3 regions of the Salmonella sp. GDC200615 genome follow, and region 1 is predicted to be linked to each of the others. Evidence: predicted binding sites of a transcription regulator. Region 1 holds the regulator's gene; each other region holds the start of a gene.

Region 1 (3,283 bases):
CTTCTGCGCGATGATTTTATCGGTGCCGTGTTCATCAGCCATGCGACGCAATGAGACGGACGGCGAGAATCGGACAAAGCTATCGCGACCCAGCCAGGAGATGGCAAAGAATTTCTGTACGCCGTTCAGCATACGTAAAGGCGGGTTATCTTCTCCCTTTTCACGACCCGGCGCGCGGCCAAACATCACGGAAACGGGCACCATCTGCACGTCCAAAGCCGGATTACTCCGATGCAGATCGAGATAATCGTGAAAAAGTTTCACCGACTCTTCTTTTGGCGTGTAATAGGTAAAGACACGCGGTCCGCCGTGAATAAATACATAGCGTGGCAACAGCGCGCCGTCGATCTCCAGCGGCTCCAGCGGATCCGGGAGATCGTGCGCCAGACATTGCGCCCGCAGCGTCAGTAAGTCCGCTTTTGAGTTGTATGGCAAGACATACATAATGGGGCGAGAAGTATCGAGCCCCAATTCCTGGGCGGGTTCCGCCGGAATAGACTTGCTTTTTACCAGTATGCTTAATGGTAAATTCAGTAATTTGTAGTAAATTCGTGGCCAGCCGGACATAAACGATGTAAAGCCTCTGGTTAATAATGCAAATGCGGTGCAAGGATATCAGAAAGTTTAGCGAATTTCTGTTGTATCCCGTCATACTTCGCGCTGCGTTACGGCAGTCCGAATCGTGCAGGGCAACCGTATAATGTCATTGACGTTAATAATGTAAAAAGGTTCTTTTGATGGCCAATAATACCACTGGATTCACCAGAATTATCAAAGCGGCAGGATATTCCTGGAAAGGATTTCGCGCCGCATGGACTCACGAAGCGGCGTTTCGCCAGGAAAGTATCGCGGTATTGCTGGGCGTCATCATCGCCTGCTGGCTGGATGTGGATGCGATTACCCGTGTGTTATTGATAGGTTCCGTTTTACTTATCATGATTGTTGAAATCCTCAACAGCGCTATTGAAGCGGTCGTTGACCGCATCGGTTCTGAATACCATGAGCTTTCCGGCCGTGCGAAAGATATGGGATCGGCTGCGGTGCTACTGTCTATTTTCGTTGCCCTGATGACCTGGGGCATCCTGTTATGGTCACATTTTCGATAAAGGTTCCAAATTTTATAAATCTCTTGTTTTTTGCGCCGTTTGTGGTTCCAAAATCACCTTTAACTGTATATACTCACAGCATGACTGTATATACACCCAGGGGGCGGAATGAAAGCGTTAACGGCCAGGCAACAAGAGGTGTTTGATCTCATCCGGGATCACATCAGCCAGACAGGTATGCCACCGACGCGTGCGGAAATCGCGCAGCGTTTGGGGTTCCGTTCCCCAAACGCTGCGGAAGAACACCTTAAAGCGCTGGCGCGCAAAGGGGTGCTTGAAATCGTTTCCGGCGCATCGCGAGGTATCCGTCTGTTACAGGAAGAAGAGGACGGATTACCGCTTGTCGGGCGTGTCGCGGCGGGTGAACCGCTTCTGGCGCAGCAGCATATTGAAGGCCATTACCAGGTCGATCCTTCGCTGTTCAAACCCAGCGCCGATTTCCTGCTGCGCGTGAGCGGTATGTCGATGAAAGATATCGGTATTATGGATGGGGATTTGCTGGCGGTACATAAAACGCAGGACGTCCGTAATGGCCAGGTGGTTGTCGCTCGCATTGACGATGAAGTGACAGTAAAACGCCTGAAAAAGCAGGGCAATAAAGTGGAGCTGCTGCCGGAAAACAGCGAGTTTACACCGATAGTGGTGGATCTGCGCGAACAAAGCTTTACGATTGAAGGGCTGGCGGTAGGCGTCATTCGCAACGGGGAATGGTTGTAATCTCGTTTTAATCTCCTTGTAAGCCGTCATCCGGCAATCGTGCAGCCTGATGGCGCTGCGCTTAGCAGGCCTACGGGAATGCAGTTCCTGAGATGATTAATTTGTAGGCCGGATAAGGCGTTACGTTGCCATCCGGCAATGCGCTCGTTTCGTTTAACTCCTTGTCAGGCTTTTCTCCATGCCGCTTTTTACCTCCTCTGATAAAGCTCTCTGGCATCTCGCGCTGCCGATGATTTTTTCTAACATCACCGTCCCCTTGCTGGGGCTGGTCGATACGGCGGTGATTGGTCATCTGGACAGCCCGGTTTTCCTGGGCGGCGTGGCGGTGGGCGCGACTGCCACCAGCTTTCTTTTCATGCTGCTGCTATTTCTACGTATGAGCACCACCGGCCTAACGGCGCAGGCATTTGGCGCCAAAAATCCGCAGGCGTTAGCCCGGGCGCTCATTCAACCGTTATTACTGGCGCTGGGCGCTGGCGTGATGATTGTGCTATTTCGCACGCCGCTTATCGAGCTGGCTTTACATATTGTCGGCGGGAACGACGCTGTCCTGGTGCAAGCGAGACGCTTCCTTGAAATTCGTTGGCTAAGCGCTCCCGCGTCACTGGCGAATCTGGTGCTGCTCGGTTGGCTGTTAGGCGTTCAGTATGCGCGGGCGCCGGTTATCTTGTTGGTCGTGGGCAATATCCTCAATATCGCGCTCGACCTGTGGCTGGTGATGGGGCTTCATATGAACGTGCAGGGTGCTGCCCTGGCGACGGTCATCGCAGAATATGTCACGTTACTGATCGGCCTCATGATGGTACGTAAAGTTCTCCATCTCCGCGGTGTGTCGCTGGATATGCTAAAACAGGCCTGGCGCGGCAACGTGCGCCGCCTTTTGGCGCTCAATCGCGATATCATGCTGCGCTCATTGCTCCTTCAGCTTTGTTTTGGCGCAATCACGGTGTCAGGCGCGCGGCTGGGCAGCGATATTATCGCGGTAAATGCAGTCCTGATGACCTTACTCACCTTTACGGCCTATGCGCTGGACGGTTTTGCTTATGCGGTGGAGGCGCACTCCGGTCAGGCTTACGGCGCGCGTGACGGTAGCAAGCTACTGGACGTCTGGCGAGCGGCGTGTCGTCAGTCAGGAATTGTGGCCTTGTTGTTTTCCACAGTCTATGCCCTGGCAGGCGAACATATTGTCGCGTTACTGACCTCATTGCCGCAAATACAGCTACTGGCGGATCGGTATCTTATCTGGCAGGTGGTATTACCGCTGGTGGGCGTATGGTGCTATCTGCTCGACGGTATGTTTATTGGCGCGACGCGCGCTGCCGAAATGCGCAATAGCATGGCTGTCGCCGCGGGAGGATTCGCGCTGACGCTCTTCGCCCTGCCGGTATTAGGAAATCATGGTTTATGGCTGGCATTAACCGTGTTCCTGGCGCTTCGCGGTCTGTCGTTGAGCCTTATCT
Region 2 (3,283 bases), 2.3 Mb from region 1:
TCCGTAATGTGCAGTATGCCCATGCAACGATGTTCATCACCCTGCTGGTATTACTCTGCTTTAACCTCCTGGGCGAAGGCTTCGAGGTAGCGTTACCGCGCGTCGTCGACACGTTAATTGGCTGCGCTATCGCCTGGGCTGCGGTCAGCTTTATTTGGCCGGACTGGCGCTTTCGCAACCTTCCCCGGGTACTCCAGCGCGCCACCGATGCTAATTGCCGCTACCTTGATGCGATCCTTGAGCAATATCACCAGGGACGGGATAACCGCCTGGCCTATCGCATTGCCAGACGCGACGCGCACAACCGCGATGCAGAACTGGCATCCGTGGTTTCTAATATGTCGAGCGAACCCGACGTCACGGCTGAAACCCGGGAGGCGGCGTTCAGGCTGCTTTGCCTCAATCACACTTTTACCAGCTATATCTCCGCCCTCGGCGCGCACCGCGAAAAGCTCAGTAATCCGGACGTGTTGGGGCTTCTGGATGACGCGGTCTGCTACGTTGATGATGCGCTTCATCATCAACCTGAAGACGAACAGCGCGTACACCAGGCGCTGGAGGGTTTAAAGCAGCGAGTTCAGTCACTGGAAACACGTCCGGACAGCAAAGAACCTCTGGTTGTTCAACAAATTGGTTTGCTCATTGCCTTACTGCCCGAGATTGGACGCTTGCAACGGCAAATTTCACCGCCGACTTCTACATTAATTACCCAGCCGTAAGCGAATGAGCCCAGTCGGCAAGCTCCTGGCGACGACTCGCCGGGAGCGCCGCTTCATGTACGCCGACAATTGCGCCTTCCAGGGCATACAAAACTTTCACCGTCAGCAAGGGATTGCTTTGTCGCAACCTTAGCCAGCACATTTTCGCGCCCAGTATGCGTAACATATTTTCGTCCTTTATCCCTGACTCATTGAGCAATGTTTCCAGATGGAAGGTCATATTGGGAAGATCTTTGAGTCTGTGCTGTAAAATACGGCTGTGTTTTTCCTTCATTGCCGCGTCAAGAGAATACTTCGATAAACGTACCAGCTGCTGCTGATCGCGCCACAGGCTTTCATCCACCCGGTAATAGTTGAGCATAACGGGACGTCCACATTTCATAAACATGAGCCAGGCGGGGGGATGCTTCACACAGTAGGGTACGCTTTCTTCACAGGCGCGGAGATAAAGCTCGCCATTAGCCACCATCGCAAAGACGGTATCCTCCACGGTCAGACTATAGCTACCGAATAAAGATCGATACTGGATCGTCCCCAAAGAGGCCAAATATTCTTGCGATTTATAGATCCTGTCATAAGAGAGTGCTCTCATAAAATTCCTTTTAAATCATAAAGTAAAAGAATGATTTGCAGTAACGGATCCGTTAATGACGAAAATAGGCAACTTATACTCCGCGAGCAAGATGATTTTTATTTTTGACGCCACTAAGAATAAAAATTGCGAGACAGTTTCCGAAAATAGAGTTGATCTTTCATCGCCACAGGGGTACTGTATGAATACACAGTAACTCACAGGGCTGGATTGATTATGTACACTTCAGGTTATGCAAATCGTTCTTCGTCATTTCCTACCACTACCCACAACGCTGCGCGCACCGCTACGGAAAATGCCGCGGCAGGACTGGTCAGTGAAGTTGTCTACCACGAAGACCAGCCCATGATGGCGCAACTCCTGCTTTTGCCTTTACTCCGTCAGTTAGGCCAACAATCACGCTGGCAGCTCTGGCTCACGCCGCAGCAAAAGCTCAGCCGTGAATGGGTACAGTCTTCAGGTTTGCCATTAACGAAAGTGATGCAAATTAGCCAGCTTGCGCCTCGTCATACGCTGGAGTCGATGATCCGCGCTTTGCGTACAGGAAATTACAGCGTGGTAATTGGTTGGATGACTGAAGAACTGACAGAAGAAGAACATGCCAGCCTGGTTGAAGCAGCGAAGGTAGGTAATGCGGTAGGGTTTATCATGCGCCCTGTACGTGCGCACGCTTTATCCAGGAGACAGCATTCCGGGCTAAAAATTCACTCTAATTTGTATCATTAAGTAAAATTAGGATTTATCCTGGACTTTTTTTTACGCGAACGTATCTCCTTTGAGTGCTAACGTTTTTTTTTGCGAGAACGCTTGTCAGAAGCGGTTTCCGCAATTTTTGCTGTACGATTTATCATCTGAAACTGTTAAATGATGTGTATATCCGTCATGTTTTTTTCACATGTCTGACGGAGTTCACACTTGTAAGTTTCCAACTACGTTGTAGACTTTACATCGCCAGGGGTGCTCAGCATAAGCCGTAGATATCGGTAGAGTAACTATTGAGCAGATCCCCCGGTGAAGGATTTAACCGTGTTATCTCGTTGGAGATATTCATGGCGTATTTTGGATGATAACGAGGCGCAAAAAATGAAAAAGACAGCTATCGCGATTGCAGTGGCACTGGCTGGTTTCGCTACCGTAGCGCAGGCCGCTCCGAAAGATAACACCTGGTACGCTGGTGCTAAACTGGGCTGGTCTCAGTACCATGACACCGGCTTCATTCACAATGATGGCCCGACTCATGAAAACCAACTGGGCGCAGGTGCTTTTGGTGGTTACCAGGTTAACCCGTATGTTGGCTTTGAAATGGGCTACGACTGGTTAGGCCGTATGCCGTACAAAGGCGACAACATCAATGGCGCTTATAAAGCTCAGGGCGTTCAGTTGACCGCTAAACTGGGTTATCCAATCACTGACGATCTGGACGTTTATACCCGTCTGGGTGGTATGGTATGGCGTGCAGACACCAAGTCTAACGTCCCTGGCGGCCCGTCTACTAAAGACCACGACACCGGCGTTTCCCCGGTATTCGCGGGCGGTATCGAGTATGCCATCACCCCTGAAATCGCAACCCGTCTGGAATACCAGTGGACTAACAACATCGGTGATGCCAACACCATCGGCACCCGTCCGGACAACGGCCTGCTGAGCGTAGGTGTTTCCTACCGTTTCGGCCAGCAAGAAGCTGCTCCGGTAGTAGCTCCGGCACCGGCTCCGGCTCCGGAAGTACAGACCAAGCACTTCACTCTGAAGTCTGACGTACTGTTCAACTTCAACAAATCTACCCTGAAGCCGGAAGGCCAGCAGGCTCTGGATCAGCTGTACAGCCAGCTGAGCAACCTGGATCCGAAAGACGGTTCCGTTGTCGTTCTGGGCTTCACTGACCGTATCGGTTCTGACGCTTACAACCAGGGTCTGTCCGAGAAACGTGCTCAGTCTGTTGTTGATTACCTGATCTCCAAAGGTATTCCGTCTG
Region 3 (3,283 bases), 1.3 Mb from region 1:
CCACGCCCGGCGCCGCAGGAAGCGCGCGGATTCGCGTCTGCCGGTATTGCCCGAACAGCGCTGTGACCTGCGACTGTGACAGGATAGCCGCCATCTGCGTAGCGAGCGTGACAAGGAAAGACTCTTCGCTTTCATCGTACTGGCGCAATTCGCGCTGCTGTACGACCAGCACGCCGAGAAGTTGGCGACGCTGAATGATCGGCACGCCGAGAAACGCGCGAAAACGCTCCTCTTTTACCGAAGGAATGTATTTAAAGCTGGGATGTTTTTGCGCATCGGCAAGGTTAATGGGTTCCGCCAGTCTGCCCACCAGACCGACGATCCCCTCATCAAACGCAAGCGCAACGGTTCGACCACGCGGTTTTTTCAACCCCCGCGTCGCCATCAGGTAATAACAGCGTCGGTCATGATCGGCCAGGTAAACCGAGCAAACCTCAGTATCCATCGCAAGACAGATATCCGTGACCAGAATATTCAGCGCCTCGTTCAGACGCGGCGCACTGGCCACTTTTTCGACTATTTCGCGCAGGCGAGTGAGCATAATTTGCGTGGCTTAACCTCTTTTACGTCGATAAGCAGGCGCGCTTTGTAGCTTAGGGGGATTATCCTGAAGCGCCATGACAACACTTGCAAACTCTTTCATTACCCTGCGGTAGACATCGCGTTTAAATGACACCACTTGTCGAACCGGATACCAGTAACTTACCCAGCGCCAGCCGTCAAACTCCGGCGTACTGCTGGTTTGCATATTGATTTCGGCGTCGGCGCTCATTAACTGCAAAAGAAACCACTTTTGTTTCTGGCCGATACATACCGGCTTTGTGTCCCAACGCACCAAACGTTTTGGTAACTTGTAACGCAACCAGTTGCGAGTAGAAGCAAGGATCCGCACATCTTTACGGCTTAACCCAACCTCTTCAAACAGTTCCCGGTACATCGCCTGTTCTGCCGACTCCCCTGGATTTATCCCGCCCTGCGGGAACTGCCAGGAGTGCTGACCAAATCGCCGGGCCCACATCACCTGCCCCTGACGATTACAAATTACGATACCTACATTTGGGCGGTAGCCATCGTCATCAATCACCGGACTACCTCAACATAAACCTTATATATGAACGATTGTTTCATACTCCAGTGAGGCGGTAAACCACTCTGTAATAGTGACACAGCCTAATAACAATTGAATAACTCACAGTAAATAGCCGAGTTATAAACAGATGATGACGCCCTTGCGCCATTTTATTCACCTTTTCTGTGGATATAGTTGTGAAGAAGTATGGAATTACCACGGGAAAACCCAGAACAGTCTGAATTCCTCATGCTGGAGACAGTAAAAATAGTGCCTTATATTCATTGCGTTATAGACAAATCTTACATGCTACCTTCATAAAGCGTGACCAGCATCACATCTAAGATCCTTATGCTGATGAAAGATCAACCAGCGTCGGTTTTATCCACAGATTGTGCCAATAACTTACGCACTATTTGTCTGAATTTTCGATTTTCGTCGCACGTCAAGGCTGTAAATGGAAACAGTAGTGGTGGTTTTACACAGTTATCCCAACTTTCTGTGGATAACATAGTGTAAGATCCTGTTTATTGTCAGTGACCAGAATTGGAAAACCCGCTTCAGCGTTGCGCAACACGAAGAAACAACACAAAAAAGGCAATAAAAATCAGTCTATTGAATATAAGACACAGAAAAAGATAAACTCTGCCCATACGGTATAAAATCACTGCTCATTTTTTGACCTAAGGTAATTGTCATGTCCGCTCTTTGTCCGCTACTGACTCCGCCTGCTTCGGAAGCATTGCTGTTAGCCCAGGCGCGGCAGCTTTCCGGCTATACGTTAGGCGAGCTGGCGGCGATGGCCGGCATTACCACGCCTAAAGATTTGAAGCGAGACAAAGGCTGGATCGGCGTCTTGCTGGAGATCTGGCTCGGCGCCAGCGCCGGGAGCAAGCCGGAGCAGGATTTCGCCGCATTAGGCGTAGAACTGAAAACCATCCCGGTGGATAGTCTGGGTCGTCCTCTGGAAACAACCTTTGTTTGCGTGGCGCCGTTAACCGGTAACAGCGGCGTGACCTGGGAGACAAGTCACGTACGGCATAAATTGAAGCGCGTGCTATGGGTGCCGGTCGAAGGCGATCGCAGCATACCGTTAGCCGAACGCCGCGTAGGTTCGCCGCTACTCTGGAGTCCGAGTGAAGAAGAGGACAGGCAGCTACGCCTCGACTGGGAAGAGCTGATGGACATGATAGTGCTGGGCCAGGTGGAACGCATTACCGCCCGCCATGGCGAAGTCTTGCAACTGCGGCCCAAAGCCGCCAATGCCAGGGCGCTCACCGAGGCTATCGGTGCGCGCGGGGAACCTATTTTGACGCTACCGCGTGGATTTTATCTGAAAAAAAATTTTACGCAGGCGCTGCTGGCTCGCCATTTTTTATTGCAGAATCCGTAACGTCCATTACACGCAAATGCACCTCCGCTATGGCTACGCGTCGGACCGACGCCCGATAAACGTAAGCGTATTGTCGCCGCTATTTTACACCGTTCCTGGTTGCGCAAATTCAGCCTGGGCTTTCGCCCGTCACCCGACGGGCCTATAATTACCGCTTCTTTTTTTGGCAGGACTTTGTTCGATGTTATTTGCATGGATAACCGATCCTAATGCCTGGCTGGCGCTCGGTACGCTGACGCTGCTGGAGATTGTACTTGGGATCGACAACATTATTTTTCTTTCTCTGGTGGTAGCAAAACTTCCTACGGCGCAACGGAACCACGCACGGCGGCTTGGGTTGGCGGCGGCGATGGTTATGCGCCTGGCGCTGCTGGCGTCAATCGCCTGGGTCACTCGGCTGACTAATCCGCTGTTTGAGCTTTTCGGCGAAGCGATTTCCGCCCGCGATCTCATTCTGTTACTGGGCGGGTTATTTTTAATCTGGAAAGCCAGCAAGGAGATTCATGAGTCCATCGAAGGCGAAGAAGAAGGGTTAAAAACCCGGGTTTCTTCTTTCCTGGGCGCAATAGTGCAGATTATGCTGCTGGATATTATTTTCAGCCTTGATTCAGTTATCACAGCGGTTGGCCTCTCCGATCATCTGTTTATTATGATGGCGGCAGTCGTTATTGCCGTGGGCGTCATGATGTTTGCGGCACGGCCCATCGGCGAGTTTGTCGATCGTCATCCGTCGGTAAAAATGCTGGCGCTCTCCTTTCTGATCCTGGTTGGCTTTACCCTGATTCTGGAAAGTTTCGACGTTCACGTTCCGAAAGGGTATA

The links. The regulator LexA, encoded in region 1, represses DNA repair genes until DNA is damaged. The targets are predictions, from matches to a motif close to TNCTGTATGTACATACAGNA.
Region 2: sulA (SOS-induced cell division inhibitor SulA) is a predicted target of LexA. The motif match lies at 1,487-1,506, and genes of this name have one in related genera.
Region 3: mutH (DNA mismatch repair endonuclease MutH) is a predicted target of LexA. The motif match lies at 1,519-1,538, and genes of this name have one in related genera.

What each region holds. Positions count from the first base shown of each region.
Region 1 covers NZ_CP192247.1:509,407-512,689, forward strand. Annotated here, with positions in the region: gene plsB (glycerol-3-phosphate 1-O-acyltransferase PlsB) at 1-567, opposite strand, end outside; gene ACQ29O_RS02415 (diacylglycerol kinase) at 738-1,106, shown strand; gene lexA (transcriptional repressor LexA) at 1,215-1,823, shown strand; gene dinF (MATE family efflux transporter DinF) at 2,002-3,283, shown strand, end outside.
Region 2 covers NZ_CP192247.1:2,857,283-2,860,565, forward strand. Annotated here, with positions in the region: gene yccS (YccS family putative transporter) at 1-719, shown strand, start outside; gene ACQ29O_RS13905 (TfoX/Sxy family DNA transformation protein) at 706-1,311, opposite strand; gene sulA (SOS-induced cell division inhibitor SulA) at 1,528-2,037, shown strand; gene ompA (porin OmpA) at 2,395-3,283, shown strand, end outside.
Region 3 covers NZ_CP192247.1:3,905,877-3,909,159, forward strand. Annotated here, with positions in the region: gene ptsP (phosphoenolpyruvate--protein phosphotransferase) at 1-541, opposite strand, end outside; gene rppH (RNA pyrophosphohydrolase) at 554-1,084, opposite strand; gene mutH (DNA mismatch repair endonuclease MutH) at 1,767-2,462, shown strand; gene ACQ29O_RS18910 (TerC family protein) at 2,644-3,283, shown strand, end outside.